DNA from 3 places in the Streptomyces sp. NBC_01497 genome. Region 3 is predicted to be linked to each of the others. Evidence: riboswitches for the same ligand, from Rfam matches in the RefSeq annotation. Region 3 holds a riboswitch; each other region holds the start of a gene.
The links. Region 3 has a riboswitch for cobalamin ahead of OG310_RS11215 (ribonucleoside-diphosphate reductase subunit alpha). Riboswitches for the same ligand answer to the same signal wherever they lie in the genome.
Positions count from the first base shown of each region.

Region 1: linked by a shared signal. The riboswitch ahead of metE (5-methyltetrahydropteroyltriglutamate--homocysteine S-methyltransferase) and the one ahead of OG310_RS11215 (ribonucleoside-diphosphate reductase subunit alpha) in region 3 are both predicted to bind cobalamin.
Region 2: linked by a shared signal. The riboswitch ahead of OG310_RS27070 (cobalamin biosynthesis protein) and the one ahead of OG310_RS11215 (ribonucleoside-diphosphate reductase subunit alpha) in region 3 are both predicted to bind cobalamin.

Region 1 is NZ_CP109427.1:7,937,505-7,947,869, reverse strand. Features, by position in the region: gene OG310_RS33555 (ABC transporter ATP-binding protein) at 1-2,355, shown strand, start outside; cobalamin riboswitch at 2,717-2,938, shown strand; gene metE (5-methyltetrahydropteroyltriglutamate--homocysteine S-methyltransferase) at 3,104-5,422, shown strand; gene OG310_RS33545 (sulfurtransferase) at 6,000-6,596, shown strand; gene OG310_RS33540 (MFS transporter) at 6,712-7,959, shown strand; gene OG310_RS33535 (SigB/SigF/SigG family RNA polymerase sigma factor) at 8,273-9,139, opposite strand; gene OG310_RS33530 (hypothetical protein) at 9,510-9,647, opposite strand; gene OG310_RS33525 (aminoglycoside phosphotransferase) at 9,746-10,365, opposite strand, start outside.
Region 2 is NZ_CP109427.1:6,419,281-6,429,645, forward strand. Features, by position in the region: gene OG310_RS27065 (cobyric acid synthase) at 1-645, opposite strand, end outside; gene OG310_RS27070 (cobalamin biosynthesis protein) at 738-1,778, opposite strand; cobalamin riboswitch at 1,814-1,966, opposite strand; gene OG310_RS27075 (hypothetical protein) at 2,219-2,416, opposite strand; gene OG310_RS27080 (inorganic phosphate transporter) at 2,532-3,776, opposite strand; gene OG310_RS27085 (class II aldolase/adducin family protein) at 4,156-4,881, shown strand; gene OG310_RS27090 (alpha/beta hydrolase) at 4,943-6,070, shown strand; gene OG310_RS27095 (hypothetical protein) at 6,271-7,704, shown strand; gene abc-f (ribosomal protection-like ABC-F family protein) at 8,080-9,678, shown strand; gene OG310_RS27105 (helix-turn-helix domain-containing protein) at 10,283-10,365, shown strand, end outside.
Region 3 is NZ_CP109427.1:2,644,085-2,654,449, reverse strand. Features, by position in the region: gene OG310_RS11230 (hypothetical protein) at 1-55, opposite strand, end outside; gene OG310_RS11225 (putative Ig domain-containing protein) at 168-2,255, opposite strand; gene OG310_RS11220 (ribonucleotide-diphosphate reductase subunit beta) at 2,672-3,628, opposite strand; gene OG310_RS11215 (ribonucleoside-diphosphate reductase subunit alpha) at 3,745-6,132, opposite strand; cobalamin riboswitch at 6,270-6,395, opposite strand; gene OG310_RS11210 (phosphotransferase) at 6,507-7,484, shown strand; gene OG310_RS11205 (GNAT family N-acetyltransferase) at 7,601-8,095, opposite strand; gene OG310_RS11200 (CASTOR/POLLUX-related putative ion channel) at 8,420-10,365, shown strand, end outside.

The DNA.
Region 1 (10,365 bases), 5.3 Mb from region 3:
CTGGACGACGCCACCAGCGCGGTGGACGCGAACACCGAGGAGGCCATCAACGCCTCCCTGCGCGACGTCATGGCCGGTCGCACCACCCTCCTCGTGGCCCACCGTCGCTCCACCCTTCACCTGGCGGACCGGATCGTCGTCATGGACCGCGGACGGGTGGCCGACCAGGGCAGCCATGAAGACCTGCTGGAACGCTGCGCGCTCTACCGAACCCTGCTCACCGGGGACGAGGAGGACCAGGCCGAGCCGGCCGGCGAGCCCGTCGAAGCACTGACACCGGCGGCGCGGGCAGCGACGACCGCCGCCGCCTGGACCCGCGGCGGCGCCACCGGGCGCCGGTACTCCGCTGTCACCACCGGCGCGCCCAGTCTGGGAGCGGGCCTGGGCCGAAGCGGCCGCGGCGGCGGACACCGCAGCCTGGCAGCGACACCCGAACTTCTGGCCCGGGTGGCCCGGTTGAAGCCGGTGCGCGACGCGGCCAGGATCGATCTGGCCTCGGAATCGGCGCGGATGCCCGGGTTCTCCCTGCTTCGGCTGCTGCGGGACTTCCGCCGCCCTTTGCTGTTCGGCCTGGTCCTCGTCGTGCTGGACGCCCTGGCCGCACTGGCCGGTCCCGTCCTGGTGAAGACCGGAATCGACAGCGGTGTGTCGGCCGGCTCGGCCGCGGTGCTGCTCGCCGCCTCGGCACTGTTCCTGGCGGTGACCCTGGCCGATCTGCTCGTCGGCGTCGGCGAGACCTTCGTGACCGGGCGCACCGCACAACGGGTCATGCTCTCCCTGCGCGTTCGCGTCTTCGCCCAGCTCCAGCGGCTGTCGCTGGACTACTACGAGCGGGAGATGGCCGGCCGGATCATGACCCGGATGACCACCGACGTCGACCAGTTCGAGTCCCTGGTCGAGAACGGACTGCTCTCCGCGCTCGTCTCGCTGGTGACCTTCGTCGGAGTGGGCATCGCCCTGGTTGCGTCCGACACCGAGCTCGGCCTGTGCACCCTGGCCATCGTGGTACCCCTGGCCGCAGCGACCGCGGTCTTCCGCCGCCGCTCCAGGAAGCTGTACACCGAGGCCCGGGACCGGATCGCGGTCCTCAACGCCGACTTCCAGGAAAGCCTGTCAGGAGTGCGCGAATCACAGGCGTTCGTGCACCAGGAGCACACCCAGCGGCGCTTTCGCCGGCTGGGCCGCGACTACCTGACCGCGCGGGTCAGGGCGCAGCGGCTGGCGGCTACCTACTTCCCCTTCGTGCAGTTCCTCTCCGCGGTCGCGGACGCGATCGTGCTGGGAGTGGGTGCGGGCATGATCGCCTCAGGGCACCTGACCACGGGCGCGCTCATCGCCTTCATCCTCTACATCGACCTCTTCTTCTCGCCCATCCAGCAGCTTTCCCAGGTCTTCGACTCCTGGCAGCAGACACGTATCTCCGTGGGCCGGATCGGCGAACTGATGGACCTGGACACCAGCACCCCCCAAGCTGACCGGCCCCGCGTCCCCGAGCGCCTCCGCGGCGCGGTGAGCCTGCGTGACGTGCGCTTCGCCTATCCCACGGCCTCCGGGACCGAGCGCCGCGAACGCAGGGGACCGGCCGACGCCCGGCCGCTGCCGGGCTTTAACGAGGCGATGGCCAGACCACCGGAGGCGCTGCGCGGCGTCGACCTGTCGATCGCCGCGGGTGAGACCCTCGCGCTCGTCGGGGAGACGGGAGCCGGGAAATCGACGGCTCTCAAGCTGCTGGCCCGCTTCTACGACCCGGTGACCGGCAGCATCCAGGTCGACGGCCATGACCTGCGCACACTGGACACACCCTGGTTCCGGGCGCAGCTCGGCTACGTACCCCAGGAGGCGTTCCTGTTCACCGGCACGCTGCGCGACAACATCGCCTACGGGCGCCCCGACGCCACCGACGCGCGGGTCGAAGCAGCCGCGCGAGCGGTGGGAGCGCACGAGTTCATCGCCGCTCTGCCCGGCGGTTACCACCACCAGGTCGCCGAACGGGGTCGCTCCCTTTCGGCCGGACAACGGCAACTGATAGCGCTGGCCCGCGCCGAACTCGTCGATCCCGTGATCCTGCTGCTCGACGAGGCCACCTCCAACCTCGACCTCGCCACAGAGGCCCGCGTGACGGAGGCGATGCAGCGCGTGGCGCGGGACCGCACCACGATCGTGATCGCCCACCGGCTCCAGACCGCCCGTGCGGCCGACCGCATCGCGGTCCTCGGCGACGGTCGCGTACAGCAGATCGGCAGTCACGACGAACTGCTCTCCCGCGGTGGCCCCTACGCCCGGATGTGGAAGGCCTTCGAACTGCTCGGCGGGGACAGGCCGGCACCGCCGGCCGCCGACCGGGCCGCCCGGTAGCCGGCCCCCTCGCTGACCAAGGACACAGGTCATGACCTGACCGGCATCGACCCCGTACCGTCACTGACAGTGTTCAGGCCGGGACCACTCCTCCCACGACTGTCTCCCCGGGGCCCTGGCGGTCCCGCACGGGGCACGGACCCCGCGGGCGCGAGGGGGTCCCGAAGGCGATGAGGACACCGACGGGACATCGCCCGGACCGGGGCCGTCGCAGCACGCCAGCCGTGAGGCACGGCGGATCCCGCGGCCGGGCCCGGTGGCGGAGGTCTTCCCGGGCCCCGCCCCCCGGGCAGGCCGGATCGCCGTCTCCTTTCGCGTCCCACGTTCCGAGCGGTGCTGCCCAAGACGCGCCGCGCCGTCTAGGCTGGACCATGCAGCTGGTTCGCCCTGCCCGCCAGGCAGACGCGTCGTAAGAGGGAACCCGGTGGGAATCCGGGACTGCCCCGCAGCGGTGAGCGGGAACGACCGCCGTCATCAGCACTGGGCCTGAAGGTACGGGCCTGGGAAGCGACGGCCAGTAGATGTCCTCCCCCGGGAGGGCGTGCCCGCGAGTCCGAAGACCTGCCAACTGCCCGCGTGCGGAGCCAGCCTCGTACGCGGACCTCCCGGTGACCTCGTGGGCGGGTCGGCGTACGCACCGGACGGAGCATCGCGCCGACAGCGCGCGTGGACCGTCCGGTCTGTCCTCCCTTCGCCTCCGTATCCCCTCGCCGGGATCCTCAGGAGTCATCTCGCGAAGGAGATTTCCGTGACCAGCAAGTCCGCAGCCGCGGCAGCACGGGCCACCGTGTACGGCTACCCCCGTCAGGGACAGAACCGAGAACTGAAAAAGGCCATCGAAGGCTACTGGAAAGGCCGCGTCACCCCGGACGGCCTTCTGGCGACCGCCGCCGAACTCCGCCGTGACAACTGGCGGCACCTGGCCGAGGCCGGCGTCGACGAGGTTCCGACGGGCGACTTCTCGTACTACGACCACGTCCTTGACACCACGGTGATGGTCGGCGCGATCCCCGAGCGCCACCGGGACGCCGTCACCGCCGATCCGCTCGGCGGTTACTTCGCGATGGCACGCGGGACGCAGGACGTCGCGCCGCTGGAGATGACCAAGTGGTTCGACACCAACTACCACTATCTGGTGCCCGAGCTGGGCCCCGGCACCGTGTTCACGGCCGACTCGGCCAAGCAGGTCACCGAACTCAGGGAAGCCCTCTCGCTGGGCCTTGCCGCCCGTCCGGCCCTGGTCGGTCCTGTCACCTATCTCCTGCTCGCCAAGCCCGCCCCCGGTGTGCCCGGCGACTTCGACCCGCTCACTCTGCTCGACCGGCTGCTCCCGGTGTACGCCGACGTCCTCGCCGACCTGTACGCCGCGGGCGCCGAGTGGGTGCAGCTGGACGAGCCGGCCCTCGTCCAGGACCGCACCCCGGCCGAGCTGAATGCCGCCGCACGCGCCTACCGGGATCTCGGGGCACTCACCGACCGGCCGAAGATGCTGGTCGCCTCCTACTTCGACCGTCTCGGGGACGCGCTGCCGGTGCTGGCCAAAGCACCGGTCGAGGGACTGGCGGTGGACTTCACCGGGCCCGCGGCGGCCAACCTCGACGCCCTCGCGGCGGTCGGGGGCCTGCCCGGCAAGCGTCTGGTCGCCGGAGTGGTCAACGGTCGCAACATCTGGGCCAACGACCTGACGAAGTCCCTCGCCACCCTCGGCACGCTGCTCGGTCTCGCCGACCGGGTCGACGTGTCGGCGTCCTGCTCCCTGCTGCACGTCCCGCTGGACACGGCGGCGGAACGGGACATCGCACCGCAGATCCTGCGCTGGCTGGCATTCGCCCGGCAGAAGACCGCGGAGATCGTCACGCTCGCCACGGGCCTGTCCCTCGGCACCGGGGCGATCACCGCGGAACTCGCCGCGAACCGCGCCGCCCTCGCGTCCCGGGCCGAATCCCCCGTCACCCGGGACCCGGCCGTCCGCGCCCGCGCCGCGGCCGTGACCGAGGCCGACGCCCACCGCTCCCAGCCGTACCCCCAGCGGGCCACGGCCCAGCGCGCGCACCTCGGCCTGCCCCTCCTGCCCACGACCACGATCGGCTCGTTCCCGCAGACCGCGGAACTGCGCGGCGCCCGTGCCGACCTTCGCGCGGGGCGCATCGACACCGCCGGATACGAGGAGCGCATCAGGACCGAGATCCAGGACGTCATCTCCTTCCAGGAGAGGACGGGCCTGGACGTCCTGGTGCACGGCGAGCCCGAGCGCAACGACATGGTCCAGTACTTCGCCGAGCAACTGACCGGCTACCTCGCCACCCGGCACGGCTGGGTGCAGTCGTACGGCACCCGCTACGTCCGGCCGCCGATCCTGGTCGGTGACATCTCCCGGCCGGAGCCGATGACCGTGCGCTGGACAGCCCACGCGCAGTCCCTGACCGATCGACCGGTCAAGGGCATGCTCACGGGTCCGGTCACCATGCTCGCGTGGTCCTTCGTCCGCGACGACCTGCCTCTCGGCGACACGGCACGGCAGGTCGCCCTGGCCCTGCGCGACGAGGTGGACGACCTGGAGGCGGCCGGCACCTCCGTCGTCCAGGTGGACGAGCCCGCGCTGCGGGAGACGCTCCCGCTGCGGGCCGCGGACCGCGCCGCCTACCTGGCGTGGGCCACGGAGGCGTTCCGGCTCACGACCGGTGGGGCGCGAGCGGAAACCCAGATCCACACCCACATGTGCTACGCGGAGTTCGGCGACATCGTCCAGGCGATCGACGACCTCGACGCCGACGTCATCAGCCTGGAGGCCGCCCGCTCCCACATGCAAGTCGCGCACGAACTCGCCACGCACGGCTACCCGCGTGAAGCCGGGCCAGGGGTGTACGACATCCATTCGCCACGCGTTCCGAGCGCCGAGGAAGCCGCCGACCTGCTCCGCACCGGGCTGAAGGCCATTCCCGCCGACAGGCTCTGGGTCAACCCCGACTGCGGTCTGAAGACGCGAGGCTGGCCCGAGACCCGCGCCTCACTGGAGAACATCGTCAGCGCGACCCGCACGGTACGAAACGAGCTCGCCTCTTCCTGACCGGGAGTCGCGCGCGGCCGGGGCGTCCAGCGGCGGCCCCGGCCGCGCGCGACGGGCATCGGACCTCAGGAGAGAGGCGCGAGGGGCCCATAGGCGCAGCGCACGCCACGGGAGATCGTGGGGGACAGCGCGTGTGATCGCATCGCACCCGCGCGACGTCGGGGGTTGCCTCACCGTGCGCAGGCAGCCCGGGCGCCGGCTGCTGATCGCACTGGACCAGGGGGCTCACGAGGGTCACAGGGGTCGACTCGGCCGTCCCCGCAGCGTGTACGCCGATGCCTCACGCGACGACGAACAGCCCGGCTCATGACCTCCGGCCGCGACACGCGAGCCACCGTTCTCGTGAGCGCTTCCGTCCTGCTGGAAGGAGCGGGCTCCGGGCCGGCGCCGGTCCTGCTGCACGTGGCACGCGGCAAAACACCGGCGGAGAGCCGAAGCGGTTATTGGAAAGGGCACCTTCAGGGCGCTGTCCCGGTGCATCTCAGCACCGAGTTGGCCGCGCCCCCCACCCCCGGCTTCGGGCCGCGGCCCGCTGCCCGATCCGGGCCGGCTCCAAGACGATCTGCGCCGTTGGGGCGTGCGGAAGGGCTCTCCCGTCGTGGTCTACGACGACGAGGGCGGCCGGGCCGCGGGACGGGCGTGGTGGGTCCTGCGCTGGGCCGGGATCGACGGTGTCCGGCTCCTGGACGGGGGGCTCGCCGCCTGGCGCAGGATCGGAGGACCTCTGACCACGGACGTACCGGATCCCGCACACGGGGACGCGGTCGTCGAGCCGGGCCGCCTCCCCGTCCTGGACGCGGCGGACGCGGCCCGACTGGCCCGTCAGGGGCTGCTCCTGGACGCGCGTACCGCGGCCCAGTACAGGGGGGATCCCGGGGCGGGGGACGACTCGCCCGCCGGCCACATCCCCGGGGCGATCAACGCTCCCACCGCCGGGAACCTCGACGCCGACGGCGACTTCGCCGATGGGGAGACGCTGCGTGCGCGCTTTCACGCGCTGGGCGCGGACGATACCCGAAGCGTCGGCGTGTACTGCGGTGGGGGCGTTGCCGCCGCGCACGAGATCGCCGCCCTTGCCGCCATCGGTATCAACGCGGCGCTCTATCCCGGCTCTTGGTCGGCCTGGGTCACCGATTCCACCCGCCCTGTCGCCGTGGGTCCAGAACCGGGCTGAGAGGATTCCCCGGGTCCCGGAGAACCTGGGCTTCCCAGAAGAGTGCGGCGGTCGTCCGAGTCCGGCATGACGACGGGCAGCCCGCCCGCCCAGGAGAGACGGATGAGGTACGCACGTGAGTGACCCGGCCGCGGCTGCCACTGGTCCGTACACGAAGGAGAGCAGCGCGGCCGCCACGCGGCTGGGCAGCGGTTTCCTGCTCTGGCTGACCGGGTTGGCCGGCAGTCTGCTCGGCGACGCCGTTCTGTACTTCGCACTCGGCTGGGTCGCGTCCTCCTTCGGGGGCGGGTCCGCGGGTGCCGTCCTGACCGCGGTGATCGTGCCGCGGTCGGTCCTGCTGCTCTTCGGTGGCGCGATCGCCGACCGCCGTGGGGCCAGGCAGGTCATGATGGCCGGTGACGCGGTGATGATCCTGGTGACGCTGACCGCGGCCCTGGTCTCCGCCGGGCATCACGCGTCCGTGTGGCTGCTGATCGCGATCGCCCTGTGCGTCGGCACCGTCGACGCCTTCTACCTGCCCGCTTCGAGTTCCATGCCCCGCCGGCTGGTGGCGGATCAGGCGGTACCCAGGGCCCTGGCCGCCCGCCAGGTCGTCGGCAGGGTCGTGGCGTTGTGCGGAGCGCCGATCGGGGGCTTCGTCGTCGGTCTCAGCGGCCTCGACGGCGCTCTCCTCCTCGACGCGGTGACCTTCACCCTGATGCTCGTCGTGCTCTTCTTCGTCCGGGTTCCCGGCCGGATCGAGCAGACCCCCGAGAAAGGCATCTTCCAGGAGATGGGCCGTGGCGTCCGACTGGTGGCCCAAGAGCCCCTGTTGCGCGCGACCATGGCGCTGATCGCCGTGTCGGCGGGTCTCCTCCTGCCGGTCACAGCCCTCATGGTGCCGCTGCTGGCCCGTCAGGCCCACTGGGACGCGAGGACCGCGGGCCTGGTGATCGGGGCCTTCAGTGCTTCCAGCGTCCTGGTCGCCGTCGTGGCACTCTCCCGCGGCACCGCTCGGAGAACGGGCCTGTGCAGCGCGCTCGGACTGCTGATCGCGGGACTGGGAGTGGGTCTTCTCGCCCTGACCGGATCGTTGGTCGTCTGCGTGGCCGGAAGCACCGTAGCGGGTCTGGGCACGGGACTGTTCAGCACCCATATCGGTCCTCTGGTACTGCGCTCCGCGCCCGAGGCGTACATGTCGCGCGTGCAGTCGATCAATATCCTGGTCCAGACCCTCCCGCTGGTCGTGAGCAACAATCTGCTCGGGTTCTGGTCGGACTTCGCCGGCGCCCGGCAGACCACACTGATCTGCGCGGTGGTGACCGTCGCCGCCGGAATCCACGGCTGCCTCAGCCCCACCCTGCGGTCCGTCACCTTCGACTGAGGAGCGCCGGTGCCATCATGAACAGTGCTTCATCCATACCGGCGGCGGCATGGCGCGCTGCCACGTGGCTCTGCTCTCCGGCGTCGACGGCCACTCCGTCACCAGGCGACCAGAACCTGGTGGTGTCGTGGTCACCGAAGTGGCCGGCCCTCTTCAGGACAGCGCGGAAGGGCACCTGAACAGGTTCTTTGCCTGATCGGCACCCTTCACGGCTCCCCTTCGGACCACGCAGCGGGATACACGGGAACTCCCGTCACTCGCCGCCGCCCCGGTCAAGCGGGCGCGTGCGCGCCCCTTCGGGTGGCGAGAGCACTCACCGATCGGTGAGCAGGCCCATGCGCAGGGTCTTGACGGCGCGGGTGATGAGGCGTGAGACGTGCATCTGCGAGTAGCCCAGTTCCTCACCGATCTGGGACTGCGTCATCTCCTGACCGAAGCGCATCCGCAGGATCCGCTGCTCACGCTCGGGCAGCTCGGCGACCAGGGGCGCGAGCGAGGTGAGGTCCTCTACGAGCTCCATGCCCGGGTCGATGCTGCCGGTGAAGTCGGCGAGGCTGGTGTTGCGGCCACGGGCAGCGTCGCCGTTGTCGTAGGGCATGTCGAGGGAGTCGGTGTTGTAGCCGTTGGCGGCGATGATCCCGTCGAGGATCTCCTCCTGCGGCCGGTCCAGGTGCGTCGCGAGTTCGGCGACGGTCGGGTCCCGGTCCAGGCGCGCGTGGAGGGCGTCGCGGGCCTTGGCGAGTTCGCTGCGCAGTTCCTGCAGACGGCGGGGGACGTGGACGTCCCAGCTGGTGTCGCGGAAGAACCGCTTGATCTCCCCGACGATGTAGGGGATCGCGAAGGTGGCGAACTCGTTCTCGCGAGAGAGGTCGAAGCGGTCGATGGCCTTGATCAGGCCGATCATGCCGACCTGGATCACGTCCTCCATCTGGTCCCTGCGGTGGAAACGGCGCGCAGCGAAGTGGACCAGGGACATGTTCATCTCGACGAGGGTGTTGCGCGCGTACGCGTACTCACGCGTCCCCTCCTCCACGCTCTGCAACCGGTCGAAGAACACCTTCGACAGGGCCCTCGCGTCCTTCGGCGCCACCGCCTGGGGGTCCTCGACCCACGGCAGCTCACCCACCCGCTCGGAGACGGACAGGGCGGCAGAAGCGGTGAGGACGGGGCCAGCAGTCATACGGGAGGACCTCCAGTTGCCAGGGTTGGCAGTGAACCGCGTTCCCCTGAATGGGCCGGCCAACCTCAGGCCGATCCGCTGCCGCGCTTCGCGGCCCACGGGCCGGTCCGGATCAGGGACGGGAACCGCGGGTCAACCGGACCCGCTCACGGTACGGCCCGGGTTGTACGGCCCCGACGTCGCGCGGATGGCACCTGCGGTTCCTCCGGCGCGCGGCGGCCTGCGGGTCGGCGGCGCGACGCGGGCCGGCAGCCGTTCCTGACGGTTCACAACCTCCGCGAAGGACATCGCGCGCCTGTCCCCCGCCGCCCGTCGAGTGCGGATGCCGGAGACATCGATGCCGGTGGCGCCCACGGCGAAGGCAACGGCCTCACCGCTCCGCCGATCGCGTGGCGGGAACGGTGAGCGCGGTGAGTGCGAGTCCTTCGGCGATCAGCCACCGGCCGTCGAGGCAGTCGGGCCGGTGACCCGCCGGCACGGGATGCGGGGCCAGGACCTTCCTCCGCATCAGGAGCGATAAAAAGCGAACGCCGACCCGGACGCGCCAGCGGTGATCCGGCACCCCCGCGGAGCCCGTTCAGCCGGGAAGGGCGGCCCGGGGAGGGGCTATCCCCGGGACCCGGGCCCCGCCAACTTCTTGACCACGACGTCGATCGCCCTCATATACCGCTCGGCCTCACCGCACTGATCCTGTCCCGACGGCCGAGTGCTCTCACTCTGTGCGACGAGCCTGAAGATCAGCGCACGGATCACCATCTGCTGCCAGTCGGGACGATCACTCATCCGCGCCGGCAGGTCGGGCGGAAGGTCGAACCACAGCAGGCCGTCCGCCACGACGACGGCCTCGGCGAACACCGGAGGCCGCCAGTACGGCGAAAAGTCGATCACGGCGGGCTCGGCGTCCGCGGCGAAAAGCACATTGCCGGTGAGGTCGCCGTGAATGAGCTGGGCCGCGTCCTGCTCAACCGGCCGCCTCAGCTCCAGCAGCGCCGAATACGGCGAGTCGAGGTCGTCGGTCACGTCGATGCCCCGTTCGCCCCACGCGACCCGGTCGGCCACGGCCCAGGGATGGGTGCGGTGATCCAGGAAGTCGGGCCGGGGCAGGTGTCGCAGGGCGGCGTGAAAAGCCCGCCCGGCGCTGAGCACACCGCTCCACTGTCCCCGCGGACCAGGCTCGCCCGTCAGGAACTCGCCGGCGGTCCAGCCGTCCACGAGGCTCCGCCCGT
Region 2 (10,365 bases), 3.8 Mb from region 3:
CCGCCCCGTGAGTTCCTTCAGCATGTCCAGTCCCGGCGTCAGCAGCGACACGTCCCCCCGGAACTTGTTCACCAGGTAGCCCGCGACGAGCGACTGGTCCTCCCGGCTGAGCAGCGCCGTCGTACCGAAGAACGACGCGAACACCCCGCCGCGGTCGATGTCGCCGACCACCACCACCGGCAGCCGCGCGGCCCGCGCGATGCCCATGTTCACGATGTCCGTACGGCGCAGGTTGATCTCGGCCGGGCTGCCGGCGCCTTCGCATATCACCGCGTCGTAGGTCGCCCGCAGCTCCGCCAGGCACTCCAGCACCGTGCCGAGCAGCGCCTCCTGGCGTCCTCCGTGGTAGCCGCGCGCGCTCAGCTCGCCCACCGGCCGCCCCATCAGCACCACTTGGCTGCTCGACTCGCCACCCGGCTTCAGCAGCACCGGATTCATCAGGGCGGTCGGCTCGACGCCGGCGGCCCGTGCCTGCATCGCCTGCGCGCGGCCGATCTCCGCGCCCTCACGTGTGACGAACGAATTCAGTGACATGTTCTGGCCCTTGAACGGCGCCACCTTCATGCCCTGCCGCGCGAGCCAGCGCACGATGCCGGCCGTCACCACGCTCTTGCCCGCGTCCGAGGTCGTGCCCGCGACCAGCAGACCACCGCCCCGTCCCGAGCCGCCCCGTCCCGAGCCGCCCCGCGCTCCCCGGGCGCCGTCGGGCGCGCCACCGGGCAGACCCGTCACCCCTGTCACCGCCGTACCTCCCCGCTCCGCCACGCCGTCGCCCACCCCGATCGCCGCACGGGTTCCCGCGCGCTTCCCGCCAGCGATCCCCGTATGGCTCCCCATGCCAGCCGCCCCGTCACACACGCCGCGAGTGCGAGCCAGGTCACGCGCCGCGACAGGCGTACCGCCCGCTCGACGTCCGGGACCTCCACTTCGCGCAGCCCCTCGCCCAGCACCGGCCGCTGCTCCACCCGCCCGCCGTAGGCCAGTGTCCCGCCGAGCCGTACGCCCAGCGCGCCCGCGAACGACGCCTCGACCGGGCCCGCGTTGGGACTCGGGTGGCGGCTCGCGTCGCGTCGTACGACCCGCAGCGCACGGCGCGGCGCGCCGCCCGCGAGGACCGCGAGCGCGGCCGTCAGCCGGGCGCCCGGCCATCCGACGGCGTCGTCGAGGCGCGCCGACGCCCAGCCGAACCGCAGGTAGTGGGACGAGCGGTGGCCGACCATCGCGTCCAGCGTGTTCACGGCGCGGAAGCCCACGAGACCCGGGACACCCGCGAGCGCGCCCCACACGAGCGCGCCGACGACCGCGTCGGAGGTGTTCTCGGCGACCGACTCGACGACGGCCCGCGCGAGTTGCCGCTCGTCCAGGGCCTGGGGGTCGCGCCCGCACAGGTGCGGCAGCCGGGTACGCGCCGCCTCGACGTCGCCGGCCGTGAGGGCGGAGCCGATGAGTGCGGCCTCGCGGGCGAGGGAGGTGCCGCCGACGACGGCCCAGGTGGCTGCCGCGCCCAGGGCGAGCGAGGCGGTGCGCCGGTCCCGCAGTGCCCGGGCCGCCAGCGAGGCCGCGCCTGCGGCCGACCCGACGCAGACGGCGGTGAACAGGGCCCCGCGTCCCCGGTCGTCGTGCCACAGCAGCCGCTCCGCGGCGCCGGCGCACCGCCCGAAGGCGGCGACAGGATGGCCGCGGCGCGGATCACCGAGCACGGCGTCGGCGATCAGGCCGAGCCCGGCGGCCGCGCCGAACGCGAAGGTGTCCTTGACGGCTCTGCCACGGGCAGGCATGGGGCAGTGTCCTCACTCAGGGTCCGCGCCCCGGCTCGACGTGAAACACGGCGGCGAGAGTTCCTGGCTCCCGGCGCGCCCCGGGGGCGCTCACCGGTGACAGTGGCGGGACCGCGCCGGATTCGCACCGGCTTCCTCTGTTGCTGCCGCGGTAATGGCCACGGAAGTCCACCACGCCCCACAACGCCCGTCAACCTCACCCTTGACCTGCGGTGGTGCAGTGTGCGAAGAGCCACACCCGGGCCCGGGCGGACACGTCATAAGGGCTCCCGGCGGGCACGCACGCGCCGTGTCCGGGCGGCCCGCCCGCGCGGACCGGCGGCGCCGGGCACTTCGGTACCGGCGCCGCTCCGGCGCCCGTACCCGGCGGGCCCGTGACGCGCCGAAGTCCCTCGCGTGCCCGGGCACGCGAGGGACTTCGGCCGTCCTGCGAGAAGCGCTCAGCCGACGATCAGGAAGATCCCGTACGCGACGGCCGCCGCGCACAGGGCGAAGCAGGCGTACGCGGCGGATGTGACGACCACCGAGCCCTGCTTGGCGAGCCCCACGGTGCCCAGGGCGAACAGGCCCACCAGGGCCACGCTCACCAGCAGGCTGACGCCGAAGACACTGCCGACGGATGCCCAGTCGATGTTCATACGGCCGTGTCCCTGTCCTTGTCCCTGACGGTGGCCCGGTGCACGCACCCGGCCCGATTCGGCTGTCCCTCGCGGGCGAAGGCGGTGATGCGGGCCGCACCCGCCGCCGGGCCGCTCATGCCGCGGCCGACTGCGGAGGCGCGGGCGCGGCGGCGGCCGGCGCGGGCGCGGGGATGGTCGCGCTGAGGTCCCCGTCCTGCTCTCGGGCGCCGGCACCGGATGGCGCGGCCACGGCGGCCCCGGCGGGCTGCGTGGTCATGCCGCTCGCCGTCACGCTCTGCGCGGTGACGGGCCGTCGGCGGGCCGCCAGCCAGATGACCGTGGAGGCGGCCACCAGTACGGCCGCCACCACCGCGATGCCCCAGGCACCCTGCCCGGCGACGAACTCCGCGCCCGCCGCGACCAGCGCGGCGGCCGGCAGCGTCAGGCACCAGGCGATCGCCATCCGCGACGCGGTCGACCAGCGCACCACCCCGCCCTTGCGGCCGAGGCCCGCGCCCATCACGGCGCCCGAGCACACCTGCGTGGTGGAGAGCGAGAAGCCGAGGTGCGAGGAGGCGAGGATCGAGATCGCCGCGCTGGTCTGCGCCGCGAAGCCCTGCTGCGGGCGCAGGTCGGTCAGGCCGGTGCCCATGGTGCGGATGATCCGCCAGCCGCCGATGTACGTGCCGAGGGCGATCGCCAGACCCGAGCAGACGATGACCCAGACCGGCGGATTGGAGCCGGGAGCGATCACGCCGCCGGTGACGAGCGCGAGCGTGATCACTCCCATCGTCTTCTGCGCGTCGTTGGTGCCGTGTGCGAGGGAGACCAGCGCGGCGGAGGCGATCTGCCCCGCGCGGTAGCCCTTCGCGGTGGCCGCGTCGCCCGTGTGCCGCCCGATGCGGAAGGTCAGGCGGGCGGCGACGAGCGCCGCGAGCCCGGCCACCGCCGGGGCGGCGACCGCGGGGAGGAGGACCTTGGTGATCACCACGTCGCCGTTGACCGCCGAGGCGCCCGCGGACATCACGGCCGCGCCGATCAGGCCGCCGAACAGGGCGTGCGACGAACTCGACGGGAGTCCCAGCAGCCAGGTGACGAGGTTCCAGAGGATGGCACCGACCAGGGCCGCGAAGATGACCTGGGTTCTGATGCCCGACTCGTTGACGATCCCGCCGGAGATCGTCTTGGCGACCTCCACCGACAGGAAGGCGCCGACGAGGTTCAGGGCGGCGGACATCGCCACCGCGATCTTGGGGTTGAGCGCACCGGTCGAGATGGTCGTGGCCATCGCGTTGGCGGTGTCGTGGAAGCCGTTCGTGAAATCGAACGCGAGGGCTGTCGCGATCACGACCGCGAGCAGCAGCGTCACATGCTCCATGTACCCAGGCAATCGTTCGACGGGGTGTGTGGCCGAGATGAACGTAGGGAGCGTGGATGAACGCAAGGTGAACTGGGTCGGTATTCGCGGTGTCTCTCCTGACGATTCGCCCCGGACCCCGTCCCCGGAGCCCCCCGTATCACGGAGGACATCCGAGGCGACGTGAGCCCCGTACGCAACCGTGCGCGAGCCCGGGACCGTTCGCGCGCACCCCTTTCTCGCGGCCGGCGCGCGCGCCCTCCCCTCCCGCGCGCCTCGTTCCCGGAGCCCACGACTCCGCCGGGACCGCAGCCCGGATCCCCCTGCCCGCGGCGGACGTGCCCGGGACCGCTCCCGGCCGCCCCCGGCGTGGCGCTGGCACGATCTCCCCATGACAGAGATGACAGAGATGACGGATCAGCAGGCGGACCGGCTCAGGGACGCGCTGACCGGGCCGTGGCTCGACCTCGTCGCCACCGCCCGCAGGACCGCCGCGGAGGGCCTCGTCGTCGGCACCTCGGGCAATGTGTCCGTCCGCGTGGACGACCTCGTCCTCGTCACCCCCAGCGGCGTGGCCTACGACCGGCTCGGCGCGGCGGACACCGTCGCCGTACGCCTGGACGGCACGCGGGTCCTCGGCGCCTTCACCCCCACCAGCGAACTGCCCATGCACCTCGCCGTGTACCGCACCACCGACGCCCAGGCGGTCGTCCACACCCACGCCGTGCACGCCACCGCCGTCTCCACGCTCGTCCCCGAACTGCCGCTCGTGCACTACATGACCGCCGCGCTCGGCGGGCCCGTGCGGGTCGCGCCCTACGAGACGTACGGCAGCGACGCCCTCGCCGAGCGGATGCTCGAAGCGCTGGAGGGCCGGTCCGGCTGCCTCCTGCAAAACCACGGCGCCCTGACCTACGGGGCCTGTCTCGACCAGGCGTACGACCGCACGGCGCAGCTGGAGTGGATGTGCCGGGTGTGGCTCACCGCCGCGGCGGTGCCCGGCCGGGAGCCCTCGCTGCTGTCACGGGAGGAGATCCGCAGGGTCGGGGAGAAACTCGCGGGCTACGGCCAACGCCCCGCCGGCGGGGCAGGCCCGGGGCCGGGGGGCACGGGCGGACAGGGCTGAACGGCCCCACCGGGGCCGACGCCCACTGGCGCGGGCGGGCGGGGCCCCGGACACTTGGGGAGTGCGCCCCGCTACAGCGACGGCAGCTGCCGTCACCACAGTGATCGGGATCGGTGCGGCTGCGGCAGTCGCGGCCGGCCGCTACGCGAGCGACGCGGCACTCAAGGCACCTCCCCGACGGCCCCTGCCCAGCGACCCGAAGGTCACCGTGCACGGCACCGCGGCCGGTCGGATCACCCTCACCCGCAGCCTCGCGTCACTGCGTCCCGGCACGTACGGCCTGAAGGGGCCCGGCGTGCATGCCGCCGTCGGTCCGGTGGTCGGGGGCGCCGAGCGCAGCGCGGACACCGTCGTACGGCGGCTCCTGCGGGTCAGTCAGGGCAGGCTCACGCCGGGCACCAGGCTCTGGCTCACGCCCGAGGTGTACGCGGGTGACCCCCGCAGCGCGCTCGGCCTCGACCACCGCGAGGTGCTCGTCCCCGGGGAACTGGGCGACGCGCCCGCCTGGTTCGTGCCCGGCACCCGCGACACCTGGGTCATCTGCGTCCACGGCCTCGGCACCGGCCGGGCCCAGACGATGAACCTCATGCCGTTCCTCACCGAGCGGCGCTTCCCCCTCCTCGCGGTGTCCTACCGGGGCGACGAGGGCGCGCCCCGCCCCAGGGAGGGCCTCGGTCACCTCGGCGAGACGGAGTGGCGCGATCTCGACGCGGCCATCGGCTTCGCCCTGCGCGGCGGTGCCCGGCGCGTGGTTCTCTACGGCTGGTCCGTCGGCGCCACCATGGCGCTGCGCTGCGCCGTCGGCTCCGAGCGCAGGTCGCGCATCAGCGGACTGGTCCTCGACTCACCCGTGCTGGACTGGCGCGCCACCCTCAGGGCCCTGGCGTCGGCCCGTACCCCGGCGCCGCTCGTGCCGCTGGCCGTGCGCGCGGCCGAGGGCAGGACGGGGCTGGACACCCACCGGAGCGCGACGGCCGACTTCCCCCACCGCCTCAAGATCCCGACCCTGATCCTGCACGGCCCCGGCGACACCGTCGCCCCGTGGGCCGCGTCCCGTGCCATGGCCCGCCAGAGGCCCGACCTGATCAGTCTCCACACGGTTCCGAATGCGCCCCACGCGGCCATGTGGAACGCCGACCCCGAAAAGTACGAGGAGGCCCTGCGCCGCTACATCACCCCGCTGATGTGAGGTGATACCCCGGGCATCGACCCGAGTACACCGCCCCCGACCTGCTCTCACGCCCTTCGGTCCACCGAGCACCACCGCCCCGCGCGGGCGCCGGCACACACCGGACAAAGTGGCGCGAGCCACCTCCGCGCCGCCGACAACCAGCCCGCACGACACGTTCCGTTTGGGCTTTCGGGCGGACAGCGGGGAGACTGCCATCCGTGACGTCCCGAAAGCCTGATGAGCAATTGGCGCGCAACTCCAGACTCCGACTCGTCCCGTCGCAGCCACTGGCCTCCGCACGACGGGCCGTGACCACCGGACGCAATCGCCAGGCACCCCGGCCGCCGGAGGGCACCCCGCCCCGTGCGGAGCTGGCCCGCCAGGCGAGGGCCGTCCTGTCCGATGCGGTGCGGATGGCCCGCTGGGCCGCCGCGGACCGCGACCCTGGGGCGGGGCCCCTGGGTCCGAAGGCCCTGGAACGGGCTGTCACCACGCTGGATCTGACGGCCTCCCAGGCGCACACGGCGTGGGACCGGGCCAAGCTCTCCGGCCTCGTGGAAGTCCACGACGGCGTCGTACGCCCCGGCTGGCGGCTGCACGCGTGGGACAGCGACGACAGTGCCGTCCTGCGCGGCTGGGTGGCCCTGTTCGACGCGTGGTCGCTGATCCACCTCGCGCCCGCCGGCGTCGACCCCGGCCTCGTCGCCGAGGTCGTCGAGTCCGTCCCCCAGGTGCTCTCGCTCCTGCAGCTCTCCGCCGGTCCCGTCACCGCGCCCGCCCTGCTCGACCTGCTGGCGCAGCGGGTGGCGGAACTCCACGAGGAACGCTGCGAGATCCCCGACGGCCCGGCGGCACCGGTCCCCGCCGACGGTGACGCGCCGGCAGCGGCGGCCCGGCCCGACACCGGCTCGGCTGCGGTGCCCACGGCCGCCTCCCTCGCGCCGCTGCTGCGCTGGGCGCTGGAGGGCCTGGCCTCGGTGGGAGCGCTCGTCCTCGGCCACGGCCAGGCCACCCTCACCCCCCTCGGCAGCTGGGCGGTGTGGGTCAAGCTGGAGCAGATCTGCGTCGCGGCGCAAAGCCCCGCGGGCAACATCGAGCAGTCCGCGCAGGACATGCTCCGCGGCTGCGCCCAGCTCACCCCGGGACCCGCCCGCGCCGAGTACCGCGCCTGGCTCGCCGCCCGCACGGTCTCCAGCGCGGTCGGCGAGCTCGTCACCGTCGCCCGGGGCGAGGACGCCCTGCTGCGCGGCCTCGCCTTCGAGGCGCTGCGCGTCGTCGGGGCCCCGGCCGAGACCGCCGTGCGCGGTGTCGTCGAGGAGCCCCAACTACGCCCCTACGCGCTGATCTGGCTCGCCGAGTACGAGGGGGCCGACCCCGAGGACGCGCAGGAGGTCCTCACCCGCGAGGAATCCACCTGGCTCTGGGTCGACACGGCCGCGGCCGTCGCCGACCACGGCGACAGCGAACTGCTCGTACGGCACCTCGACTCGGCCGTGCAGGGCAACGTGCCCACCCTCATCGCGGAGGTCCGGGCCATAGGGCATCCCCGAACCGTCCAGGTGCTCGTCGCCCTCGCCGCCGCCCATCCCGACCCGGCGCTCGCCAAAGCGGTGCGACGGGCGGCCTTCCAGGTCCACACCGGCGGAGTCTGACGCGGTCGCGGTCGCCGTCGCGTCCGGCGGTCCCGCCGGTCGCGACGCGCACCCCGGCGCCGGGCTCTCCCGGGCCCCTTCACGCCCGTCCCGGGGGCTGTGCCCTCCCCGGCGTGTGCCCGCCGTCCCCGCAGTCGACTGTGAGCCGGATCTCAGTCTCCGGCCGGCCGCGGGCGGCGGGGCGCCGCGGCCTCCCGCCGGAGCCGGGGATACGCAGGCCGCGGCCCCGGCGTTCTCCCGCCCGGCGACGGCTGCTTGTACAGGGCGGGCGCGCCGACCGCTAGAATGGCGGTATGGCAATTCTCCTTGTGCATTAGCGGCGTCGAAGAATCTCCGCCTGCCCTTCCGCCGTCCTTCCCGCCCTGGAGTCTTTCCGTGATCACCGCAACCGGTGTCGAGCTGCGCGCCGGAGCCCGCATCCTCATCGAGTCCGCAACGTTCCGTGTCGCCAAGGGCGACCGCATCGGTCTGGTCGGCCGCAACGGCGCCGGCAAGACGACGCTCACCAAGTGCCTCGCGGGGGAGGCCCAGCCCGCCGCGGGCACCATCACCCGGGGCGGCGAGGTCGGCTACCTCCCGCAGGACCCGCGCACCGGGGACCTCGACATCCTGGCCCGTGACCGGGTCCTGTCCGCGCGGGGCCTCGACACCGTGCTGAAGAAGATGCGGGAGAACGAGGAGCGCATGGCCAACGGCCAGGGCGCCACCCGCGAGAAGGCGATGAAGAAGTACGAGCGCCTGGAGACGGAGTTCCTCACCAAGGGCGGGTACGCCGCCGAGGCCGAGGCCGCCACCATCGCCGCCGCGCTGGGCCTGCCCGATCGGGTGCTGGGCCAGCCGCTGCACACGCTCTCCGGTGGTCAGCGCCGCCGTATCGAGCTGGCGCGGATCCTCTTCTCCGACGCGGACACGCTGCTTCTGGACGAGCCGACCAACCACCTGGACGCCGACTCGATCGTCTGGCTGCGGGACTACCTCAAGACCTATCGCGGCGGTTTCATCGTCATCTCCCACGACGTGGACCTGGTGGAGACGGTCGTGAACAAGGTGTTCTACCTGGACGCGAACCGCTCGCAGATCGACATCTACAACATGGGCTGGAAGCTGTACCAGCAGCAGCGTGAAGCCGACGAGAAGCGCCGCCACCGCGAGCGCGCCAACGCCGAGAAGAAGGCCGCGGCACTGAACGCGCAGGCCGACAAGATGCGCGCGAAGGCCACCAAGACCGTCGCCGCGCAGAACATGGCCCGCCGCGCCGAGCGGCTGCTCGCGGGCCTCGAAGAGGTGCGGGCGTCGGACAAGGTCGCCAAGCTGCGCTTCCCCGAACCGTCGCCGTGCGGCAAGACGCCGCTGACGGCCGAGGGCCTGTCGAAGTCGTACGGCTCGCTGGAGATCTTCACCGACGTCGACCTCGCGGTCGACAAGGGCTCCCGGGTCGTCATCCTGGGCCTGAACGGCGCGGGCAAGACGACACTGCTGCGACTGCTCGGCGGGGTGGAGAAGCCGGACACCGGCACGGTCGTGCCGGGATACGGGCTCAAGCTCGGGTACTACGCGCAGGAGCACGAGACCCTCGACCCCGAACGTTCGGTCCTGGAGAACATGCGCTCCTCCGCGCCCGACCTGGACCTGGTGGAGGTCCGCAAGACGCTGGGCTCCTTCCTGTTCTCGGGCGACGACGTCGACAAGCCCGCCGGAGTGCTCTCCGGCGGTGAGAAGACCCGGCTGGCGCTCGCCACGCTGGTCGTCTCCTCGGCCAACGTGCTGCTGCTGGACGAGCCGACCAACAACCTCGACCCGGCCAGCCGCCAGGAGATCCTCGGAGCGCTGCGCACGTACAAGGGCGCGGTCATCCTCGTCACCCACGACGAGGGCGCGGTCGAGGCCCTGGAGCCGGAGCGGATCATCCTGCTGCCGGACGGGGTCGAGGACCTGTGGGGAGCCGACTACAAGGACCTGGTCGCGCTCGCCTGAGCCCTCGCGCAGAGGCGTACGGGGCCTTCGGGGTCTCCGGGACGCGCGGATGCCCCGATGAGCGGCGCGGCGCGCGGGATCGGGCCCCCGGGGCGGGCGGATCGCGGCTCCGGTCCGCGGGCGGCGGTACCCGGGTCGGTGCGGGCCCTCGCGGGACCGCGCGGACCACCCGGCCGACCCCCGGCCGCCCGCCCGGTGCCCGGCCGGACGGCACTCACCGTGGCCGCCCGCTCACCGTCGGACGTCCGTGCGGGTGGACGGCCGCGCCGGCCCGGCCGGTGATCAACTTCGTATGGATCATTCGGCTCAGCGGTGATCCATCATCTGGGGGAGAGCGTCTACTGCCGCGGCGCGGCTGCGTGCGGATAGCACGTATCGTGCCCGACTTCCGCTTTTTGGCCGGAAAACCTCGCTGACCAGGCACTTCTTTCCGGTTGTCGGCGGAATCCCGTCATGATCGCCGCTGGAACGGCCAATTCCATTCGTGCTGAAATGTTGAAGTGCGGTCCAGCATGTCGAGCGGACCTTGCCGAATGGGTGGCCAGGACGGCCGCTAGGGGTGATCATGAGAAGTCCAGAGCGCACTTCCCATGAGGAGGCACGGGTGGCCGAGACTCTGAAGAAGGGCAGCCGGGTGACCGGCGCCGCGCGCGACAAGCTCGCGGCAGACCTCAAGAAGAAATACGA
Region 3 (10,365 bases):
GGAGCAGGGTCAGAGCCGTGAGGGCGATGGTCCTGGCGCAGGTCGTTCGACGCATGGGGGTGGCCTCCTTGCGGGTGGGACGTGCCACCGGTGGATCAGGATCCATCGGGCCCGCGTGACGCGTGAGGGGGCCCCGGCCGCCGCTGCGGCCGGGGCCCCCTCCTGGCTCAGCCGGTCGTCAGGGCGGTGTCGTCCACGACGAAGCTGGTCTGCAGCGAGGAGTCCTCGACGCCGCTGAACTTCAGCGTGACGGTGGAACCGGCGAAGGAGGACAGGTCAAAGGTCTTCTGCGTGTAACCCGTGGCCTTGTTGAGGTTGGAGTAGGTCGCCAGCGTGCTGGAGCCGGCGGTGACGGTGAGCTTGTCGTAGGCCGTGCTGGTGCTGGTCTCCGACGTGTCGACGTGCAGGTAGAAGGTGAACTTGGCCGTGCAGCCCGCGGGGATTCTCACCGACTGGGACACCGTGTCGGTGTGCGTGGCGCCGTAGCCGTCCAGCCAGGCCTTGTAGGAGCCGGCGTGCGCCGCCTCACCGGAGTCGGTCGTGATGACGCCGCTCGACGCGGTCCACGAGGTGTTGCCCGACTCGAAGCCCGGGTTCGCGAGCAGCTGCGCCGAGGTGCAGCCGCCGCCGGAGGTGCTCACGGTCCAGGTGAACGAGGCCGAACCGGAGGCGCCCGTGCTGTCCTTCGCGGTGACGGTGACGGCGTAGGTGCCCGCGGTGCTCGCCGTGCCGGAGATCAGTCCGGTCGAGGCGTTGACCGACAGTCCGGTCGGCAGGCCGGTCGCGCTGTAGGTGAGGGCCGCGCCCGTGCTGTCGCTGGCCGCGATCTGCAGGCTCACCGAACTGCCCGTCGTCGTGGACTGGTTGCCGGGGCTGGTGACGCTCACGGTGCCGCCGGTGCTCGTGCCGGCGGTGAAGGCGGCCGTGCCGTTGGGGGTGCCCCAGCCGGTCGGGCCGTCGTAGCCGCTGCCCGCGGTGCAGAAGTACGAGGGGGAGCAGGAGCCGTTGTTGCCGCTCGTCACGTCGTTCAGGTTCGACGTGTGGGTGTACGGGTACTTCGCCGGGTAGTCGGCGGAGCCGGGGGTGCCGGCCAGCGCGTAGACACCGGCGATGATCGGGGACGAGGCACTGGTGCCGCCGTAGACCGCCCAGCCGGAGCCGCCGTAGGTGTCGTAGACCGCCACGCCGGTGGCGGGGTCGGCGACCGCGGAGACGTCGGACTCCATACGCCGCGAGCAGCCGGTGTCGGTCTGCCAGGTGGGCTTCGCGTCGTACGCGGAGCAGCCGGAGCCGGTGCCCTCGGTGCTGTTGGTCTTCCAGACCGACTCGCTCCAGCCGCGGGTGCTGGACGAGGTGGTCAGCGCGGTGCCCCCGACGGCGGTCACGTACTGGGACGTGGCCGGGTACTCGGCACCGTAGGCCTCGTCACCCGAGGAGACGGTGATCGCGACGCCCGGGTGCTTGAAGTACGAGGTGTCCTCGCCGGTCTGCGAGGAGGACTCGTCGCCGCCCCAGCTGTTGGAGACGAACTTCGCGCCGAGCGCGACCGCTTCGTTCTCCGCCGCGCCGAGGTTGGCGTCGGTCGGCGAGTTGGCCTCGACCAGAATGATCTTGCAGTTCGGGCAGATCGCGCTGACCATGTCGATGTCGAGCGCTTCCTCGCCGGCCCAGCCGCTGTCGTTCGTCGGCAGCGAGGTGGTCGAACCGGTCTGGCTGACCTGCTTGAAGCAGCCGTTGGCGACCGTGCAGGCGGACAGGCCGAACTGCGAGCGGTACGTCGCCAGGTCGGAGGCGGCGTTGGGGTCGTTGTACGCGTCGACGAGGGCGACGGTCAGACCGGAGCCACCGGTCGAGGGCAGGTTGTAGGCGCTGTGCAGGTTGGCCGGGCTCAGGCCGGACACCGCGTTCGGGGAGACCGCGGCGGCGAGCTTCTGGGCGATGTCGGTCCTGCGCTGCGCGAAGCAGGACATCGTGCCGGGCCGGGTGGCCTCCGCGCACAGGTGCTCGGTCGCGACCTTCTGGCCGGGCGTGCCGGTCGCGTGCACCGCCTGCCGGGCGGGGTCGGTCAGGGCCCTGGCGTTCTGGGTGGTCTGGGAAACCTGGGAGACCTGGGGAGCCGGTGCGGGCTGCGCGCCGGCGGCCGGGGCCGCCGCGAAGCCGGCGAGGCCGAGGGCGAGGGCCGGAAGGGCCCTGGTGAGGAGTCTTCGCAGGCTCCGGGCGGGTCTGCCTGAGGGTATCGGGCGCTGGGAACGCATGGGGGTGTCGCCTCCATCGATTCGAGGCCGGTACCGCGAGGCCCGGGTGGGGCCGCGGTGCCACAGCCGGAAATGAGGGTTCTCGGCGCTCTGAAGGGCAGGCTCGTGACGCGCGTAGCGCGAACCGTCGGGAGACCGGTCCATATGCGTCATGGACATGCCAATTCAGTCGTCCTGCCGTGCCGCTGGGTGGCGACTCGGCGGGACGGCCAGAACGTAGCCGGACCCGGCGGCCTCGAACAGCCGTGCTGGCAGAACTTTGCCGCTCCATGGACGGGAATTGGAAAGGGTATTGGCGGCACGGGAGCGGCCGCGTGACGGCAGCCGGGCCGCCCGGGCGGCCCGGCTCCCACCGCCCCGCCCAGGCGGACCGGCTCTCATCAGTGACGTTCGGTCGACCCGTTCGGAACGGACGGTCAGAAATCCTCGTCGAGGTCGACCGAACCCTCCACCGCGACCTGGTACGCCGACGGACGGCGCTCGAAGAAGTTCGTCAGCTCCTGGACGCCCTGGAGCTCCATGAAGGAGAACGGGTTCTCGGAGCCGTACACCGGCGCGAAGCCCAGCCGCTCAAGGCGCTGGTCGGCGACACACTCCAGGTACTGCCGCATCGAGTCGGTGTTCATGCCCGGCAGGCCCTCGCCGCACAGGTCGCGACCGAACTGCAGCTCGGCCTCGACGGCCGCCCGCAGCATGGCGGTCACCTGCTCCTGGAGTTCGTCGTCGAAGAGGTCCGGCTCCTGGGCGCGGACGGTGTCGACGACGTCGAAGGCGAAGCTCATGTGCATCGTCTCGTCGCGGAAGACCCAGTTGGTGCCGGTCGCCAGGCCGTGCAGGAGACCGCGGCTGCGGAACCAGTAGACGTACGCGAAGGCCCCGTAGAAGAAGAGGCCCTCGATGCACGCGGCGAAGCAGATCAGGTTCAGCAGGAAGCGACGGCGGTCGGCCCTGCTCTCCAGCCGGTCCAGCTTCTCCACCGCGTCCATCCACTCGAAGCAGAACCGCGCCTTCTCGCGGATGGAGGGGATGTTCTCGACCGCGGCGAAGGCCGCCGTACGGTCCTGCGGATCGGGCAGGTACGTGTCCAGCAGCGTCAGGTAGAACTGCACGTGCACCGCCTCCTCGAACAGCTGCCGGGACAGGTACAGGCGCGCCTCGGGCGAGTTGATGTGCTTGTAGAGGGTCAGCACGAGGTTGTTGGAGACGATCGAGTCGCCCGTGGCGAAGAACGCGACGAGGCGGCCGATCATGTGCTGCTCGGCGGGGGAGAGCTTCGCCAGGTCGGCCACGTCGGAGTGCAGGTCGACCTCCTCCACGGTCCATGTGTTCTTGATCGCGTCGCGGTAGCGGTCGTAGAAGTCGGGGTAGCGCATCGGCCGCAGGGTCAGCTCGAACCCGGGATCGAGGAGGTTGCCCCTGCGCGGGGCCGCCGGCGATCCGGCGGGGCCGGCCGGGCCCGTGGCGGTGGTGGCGGGTGTGGCGGGGGGATTCACTGGCATGCCTCGCAGGATTCGGGGTTTTCGAGGGAGCAGGCGACGGCGTCCTGATCGGCGACGGGCGCGAGCGCGGGAACCGGGCCGGGGGCCGTCTGCGGCGGTACGGAAGCGGTGGTGGCGCGGGCCGTGGCCGCGCCCGCGATGCGGGTCGCCGGGCGCGAGCGTAGGTAGTAGGTCGTCTTCAGGCCCTGCCGCCAGGCGTACGCGTACATCGAGCTGAGTTTGCCGATGGTCGGTGTCTCCAGGAACAGGTTCAGCGACTGGGCCTGGTCGAGGTAGGGCGTACGGGCCGCCGCCAGGTCGATCAGCGCCCGCTGCGGCAGCTCCCACGCCGTGCGGTACAGCGCCCGCAGTCCGGCGGGCACCCCCTGGACGCCCGCCACCGAGCCGTTGGCGTCGCGCAGTTCCTGCCGGGTCGCCGCACTCCACAGCCCTAGCCGTTTGAGATCGGCCACCAGGTACGGGTTGACCTGGAGGAACTCGCCCGACAGCGTCTCGCGCTTGAACAGGTTGGAGACTTGCGGCTCGATGCACTCGTAGGCGCCCGCGATCGACGCGATGGTCGCGGTCGGGGCGATCGCGAGCAGCAGCGCGTTGCGCATCCCGGTCGTCGCGACGCGGGCACGCAGCGCCTGCCACCGCTCGGGCCAGTGGTGCGTGGTGGCGTAGTGGTCCGGGTGCAGCACACCGCGCGCCGCGCGGGTCTCCCGCCAGGCGGGCAACGGACCGTCCGCCGCGGCGAGGTCGCAGGACATCTCGTACGCGGTGAGCATGATCCGCTCCGCGATCCGGGTCGACAGTTCCCGGGCCGGGTCCGAGTCGAACGGCAGCCGCAGGGTGAAGAACACGTCCTGCAGGCCCATCACGCCCAGGGCGACCGGCCGCCAGCGGGAGTTGGACCGCCCGGCCTCCTCGGTCGGGTAGAAGTTCCGGTCAACGACGCGGTCGAGGAAGCGCACGGCGACGCGGACGGCCGCGTCGAGACGCACCCAGTCCAGGGCCGTGTCCACCCCGGCGTAAGGGCCGCTCGCGACGAACGCGCCCAGGTTGACCGAGCCGAGGTTGCACACGGCGGTCTCGGAGTCGTCCGTGACTTCGAGGATCTCGGTGCACAGGTTCGAGGAGTGGATGACCCGGCCCGGCTCCGCCGTCTGGTTGGCGGTGCGGTTCGCGGTGTCCTTGAAGGTCAGCCAGCCGTTGCCGGTCTGCGCGAGGGTGCGCATCATCCGGCCGTACAACTCCCGCGCGGGCAGCGACTTGCGGGCGAGACCGGCCTGCTCGGCGGCCAGGTACGCCGCGTCGAAGGCATCGCCCCACAGGTCGGTCAGCTCCGGCACGTCGGACGGCGAGAACAGCGACCAGTCCTCGTCGGCGGCGACCCGGCGCATGAACGCGTCCGGGATCCAGTGCGCCAGGTTCAGGTTGTGGGTGCGGCGGGCCTCCTCACCGGTGTTGTCCCGCAGTTCGAGGAACTCCTCGATGTCGGCGTGCCACGTCTCCAGGTAGACGGCGGCGGCGCCCTTGCGCCGGCCGCCCTGGTTCACGGCGGCGACGGAGGCGTCCAGGGTCCGCAGGAACGGGACGATGCCGTTCGACAGCCCGTTGGTGCCCCGGATCAGCGAACCACGCGCCCGCACCCGCGAGAACGGCAGCCCGATGCCGCCGGAGTGCTTCGAGAGCCGGGCCACCTGGTGGTATCGGGTGTAGATCGAGTCCAGTTCGTCCAGCGGCGAGTCCAGCAGGTAGCACGACGACATCTGCGGGTGGCTGGTGCCGGAGTTGAACAGCGTGGGGGAGGACGGCAGGTACTCCCGGCGCGACATCAGCCGGTACAGCTCCGCGACTTCGGCGAGCGCCGCCTCGGAGGTGTCCCGGGCGAGCCCGGCCGCCACCCGCAGCAGGAAGTGCTGGGGCGTCTCGATCACCCGGCGCGTCGTCGGATGGCGCAGCACGTAGCGCGTGTACACGGTCCGCAGGCCGAAGTACTCGAAACCGTCGTCCGCGTCCGGGTCCACCAACGCGTCCAGCGCCACCCGGTGGGCGGCGACGAACGCGGCGGTACGGTCCCCGATCAGCCCCTCGCGCAGGCCGACCGCGATCGACGCCGAGAACGACACGGCGCCCTCGCCCGCCGCTTCCTCCGTCACGGCGCGCGCCAGCAGCCGGGCCGCGAGGCGGCCGTACGCCGGGTCCTCGGGGATCAGCCCGGCGGCGGCCTCGGTCGCGAGGCCCCGCAGTTCGGCCGAGTCGGCGCGGGCGCTGCGGCCGCGCAGCGCGGCGGCGGCCACCCGCCCGGGCTCGACATCGGGCAGGTCGGCGCTGAGGTCGCCGAGGATCCTCAGCAGTCGCGCTGAGACGGGTTCCGCGGGTGCGATGGTCACGCTGAGAGCTCTCCTCGCTGGGCGGGCCAGGCGAGGCAGGGCGCGGCGACGGGGGCACCGGCCCGGGCAGGGCAGGGCACCACCGCGTCCACCGGCCCGCTCCACGAGACCCGGACGTCCTTGGCGGCCCCGGCACCGCGCCGGGGCGGCTGCCGTCAGGTACTCGGACTTGTGCGGGCGTGCCGGGGCACGCCGCGTACACCGTTGCGGGACAGTTCCGGAGTCACACCGGATTCCCCTGCGGCGGCAGCGGCATGAGCATACATCTGGGGGCGCAGCGCGCAACGACCACTAGATGTTGTGTCGCGTGGCGGTTCGCGTGCCGTGCCGTCGGCCCGCTGGGATATCGTTCGGAGCCGGAGGAGGTGCTTCCCGTGACCGCTCGCGACCCCGGGCCCGGCGCGTCCCGAGCGCTGCCTCGCGGTGCGGATGACGCCCGGGAACGAGCCGCCGGAGGACCGGACACGGGGGAGCGGGTGGGCTCCGCGCGGCGGGTGCGGCCCCTGGACGCGGCGCGTGCGGCCGAGGGTGTGTATGCCGCAACCGGGGTCCGGCTGACGGTCGAGGGGCCCTGCGGCGGCGGGGAGGTCGGGGCCGCGTACGTGCGGTGGCAGGACGGTCACCGGTCCGTGCTCACCTGGCGGCCGGACACCTCCGTGGCCGCTCTGCGCGCCGGACCGCTCGCCGTCTGCGAACTGCTGCGCGGCGACGGATTCCCGTGCCCCGCAACCGAATTGGCGGCCCGGACCGGTAACGCCGCGGTGATCGTCCAGGAGGTGCTGCCCGGCCGTGCCGTGCGGCGGTTCACCCGTACCGCCCTCGACCGGGCGCTCGCACTCAGCGAGTCGATGGCGGGCCGGCTGGCCGGCCGCCCGGACATCCCGCGGGTCGGCCTCCACCTCCAGGACGACGGCCCCGGCTTCTGTCTGCACGGGCCCCTGCGCGAGCACAGCCGGCGAACGGCCGCGCTGGAGCGGCGGGTACGTGCCGTCGCCGCGGGCCCCGGACCCCCGGACGACGCCGTGCACTTCGACTTCCATCCGGGCAACATGCTCGCCGCCCCCGACGGCTCGCTGAGCGGAGTGGTCGACTGGGACGGCGCCGGGCGGGGGGACCGGCGGCTCGACCTCGTCACCCTGCGCTTCGGACTCGAAGGACTGCAGTGCGAACCGGGCGTGGTGGAGCGCCTGGACGCCGTGCTCGACGCGCTGCCTCCCGCAGTCCTGCTGCCCCTGTGGGCCCACATGAGCCTGCGCCTCGCCGACTGGGCCGTCCGGCACCACGGCCCCGCCGACGTCGAGCGGTGGCTGGATCTCGCGCAGACCCGGCTGGGGCCCCTGGCCGTGTCCTGAGGGGCCGGGCCCGGCCGACGCGCTCCGGGCGCCCCGCGCGCCGGGGCCCGCCGGCGGCCCGTTCGGGTCCGCGACGCACGCGCCCGATACGGCAGGCTCGCGTCCCGGGGACCGGTCTAGGAGAACGCCAACGCGTAGACCAGCAGGTCCACTCCCGGGCGCGGCGACCAGTCGCGCGAGGGATCCCGGAGGAACCCGAGCCGCTCGTAGATCCGGTGCGCCGAGGTCATGCGGGCCTCCGTGGACAGCGCGACCCCCCGGTGGCCCGCCTCGCGCGCTCGCGTCAGGCAGGCGCGCACCAGCGCCTCGCCAACCCCGCGCCGGCGGGCCGCCGCCGCGACGACCAGCATCCGGAACTCCGCCTCGTCGGCCCGCGCGACCTCGGCCCAGGGGCCGCCGTCCCCCGCGTACGTCACCGCGCCGAGCAGGGTGCCGTCGGGGTCCGCCGCGACCAGCACCTCCGCCTCCCGCGCCCGTATCTCCACGGACCGCAACTGCTCTCCGTAGGGATTGTCCGGCGCCACCAGGCCCTCCCCGATGTACACGTCCACCGTCATCGCGCCGATGCGCGCGTACTCGCCCGGCTCCGCCCGCCTGATCGTGAAGTCCATGCCGTCCAGTGTGCGGGAGGGGTGTGACAGCGGGCCCGGGTGGGCGGCGGCGAAGAGACGCGGGAGGCCGGGGCGGTCCGGTGCCGGCGGCGCGGAGCCGCATCCACGCGAGCCGGCCCGCGCCGGGCGGCGCGGAGCTCCCCGAGCCGCGAGCCGGTCCGCTCCGGCGCACTCGGTACGCCTGGCCGGTGCGCCTCCCCGAAAGGGTGAACCAGCCTTCGAATACGGCGTGTTCCGGTGCGGCGGGCGGCACTGTGCGGTGGTGGGCGGGGCGGTGCCGTACCCGCCTGGAGCGCGGCGCAGGGCACAAAGGGCGGGGTGGGAGTGGGAAGACCGAAGGGGTCGCGGACGTCCGCGTTACGCGACCGGGCGCGTTACCGGTTCGACCGCACGCTGGCGCGCAGCACCGGCACCCTGATGGGCTGGCTGGTGATCACCTGCCTGGTCTTCGTGCTCCCGGTCAGCGCCGTACTGGTGTGGACGGACCCCACTTCGCCGCGGTCGCTGCCGGGCCGGCTGACGGCCGCGTGGCGGACCAGCGCGGAGACGCTGCGCCTGGGCACGGTGCCGGACACGCCGCTGGGCATGGTGCTGGCGGCTCTGCTCGGCACGGTCGCCCTGCTGTGCGTGTCCACCCTCGTCGGCGTGATCACCACGGGACTGACCGAGCGGATGGCGGAGTTGAGCCGTGGCCGGTCCACCGTCCTCGAACAGGGCCACGTCGTCGTGCTGGGCTGGTCGGACCAGGTGGCGACGGTGGTGGGTGAGTTGGTGGCCGCGCAGGCCGCGCACCGGCCCTCCGCCATCGTCGTGCTCGCCGACCGGGACAAGACCGAGATGGAGCGTGCGCTCGCGGCGAGGACCCGACCCGGCCGGCGTACCCGGATCATCTGCCGCAGCGGGCCCGCGAGCGATCCGGCCGTCCTCGCGGTGGTGAGCCCCCGCACCGCGCGCACGGTGCTCGTCCTGCCGTCCGGGGAGGCGACCGCCGACGCGGAGGTGCTGCGGATCCTGCTCGCCCTGCGAGCCGTTCTCGCCGACGGGCCGGTCGGGCCAGGCGGGCCGGTCGGATCGGGCGGGCCGGGCGGGCCGGTCGGATCGGGCGGGCCGGGCGGGCCTGGTGTGTCGGACGGATCAGTCGGGCCGCCGGTGCTGGCGATGGTGCGGGACGACCGCTACCGCGCTCCGGCCCGGCTTGCGGCGGGCCCGCGCGGCACGGTCCTCCAGAGCGACACGGTCACGGCCCGGCTGATCGCCCAGTGCGCCGGGCGCCCCGGCCTCTCCCTCGTCCTGCGCGACCTGCTCGACTTCGCCGGCGACGAGTTCCACCTCGCCGATGCGACCGGCTTCCACGGCCGTCCCTTCGGCGCGACCCTGCTCGCCCACGCGGAGTCGTGCGTACTCGGCCTGCGCACGCCCCAGGGACGAACGCTGCTGAATCCGCCCGCCGACACGGTCGTCGCGCCGGGCAGCAGCCTGATCGTCCTCGCCCAGGACGACGACACGACGCCGGTGGCGGACTGCCGGCACCTCGTCGACCGCTCGGCGATCACCTCGGGCCCGCCGAGCTCGGAGGCCGCCGCGCGCCTGCTGCTGCTGGGCTGGAACCGGCGGGCGCCCCTGGTCGTCGGCCAGTTGCGGCGCACGGCCCGGCCCGGTTCCGTGCTCGACGTGATCACGGACCAGGCCGTACCGGGCCCGAGGGAGCCGGCACCGGGGCCCGGGCCGGAACGGGCGCCGGAACCGGGGGCGGGCGCGCACGGCGGACCGGACACGGCCCCGCCGTCGCGGCCGGCCCCGGCGCCCGCGTCGGAGCCGGCCTCGGAGGTGGGGCCCGCGTCGGAGCCGGCCTCGGAGCCGGGGGACGCGGCGGCCGGCCAGCTGTGCGTGCGGTTCCACTCGGCCGCGCTGTCGCGGCCCGAAACCCTCCTCGGGCTCGACCTCGCCCCGTACGACGGCCTGGTGGTCCTCGGTCCCGATCCTGGTGAAGGGCCGGAGCGTCCCGACGACTGGACGCTGGTCACGCTGCTGGCCCTGCGGCTGCTGGAGGAGCGCACCGGGCGCGAGCTGGGCGTGGTCACCGAACTCACCGACGACCGCAACCGGCCGCTGGCGCCGGTCAATCCCGGCTCGGACGTCATCGTCAGCGGGCAGCTGACCGGACTGCTGATGGCGCAGATCGCGCAGAACCGGCATCTGGCGCCGGTGTTCGACGAGTTGTTCTCCGCCGAGGGCAGCACGGTCTGCCTGCGGGGGGCGGGGGCCTACGT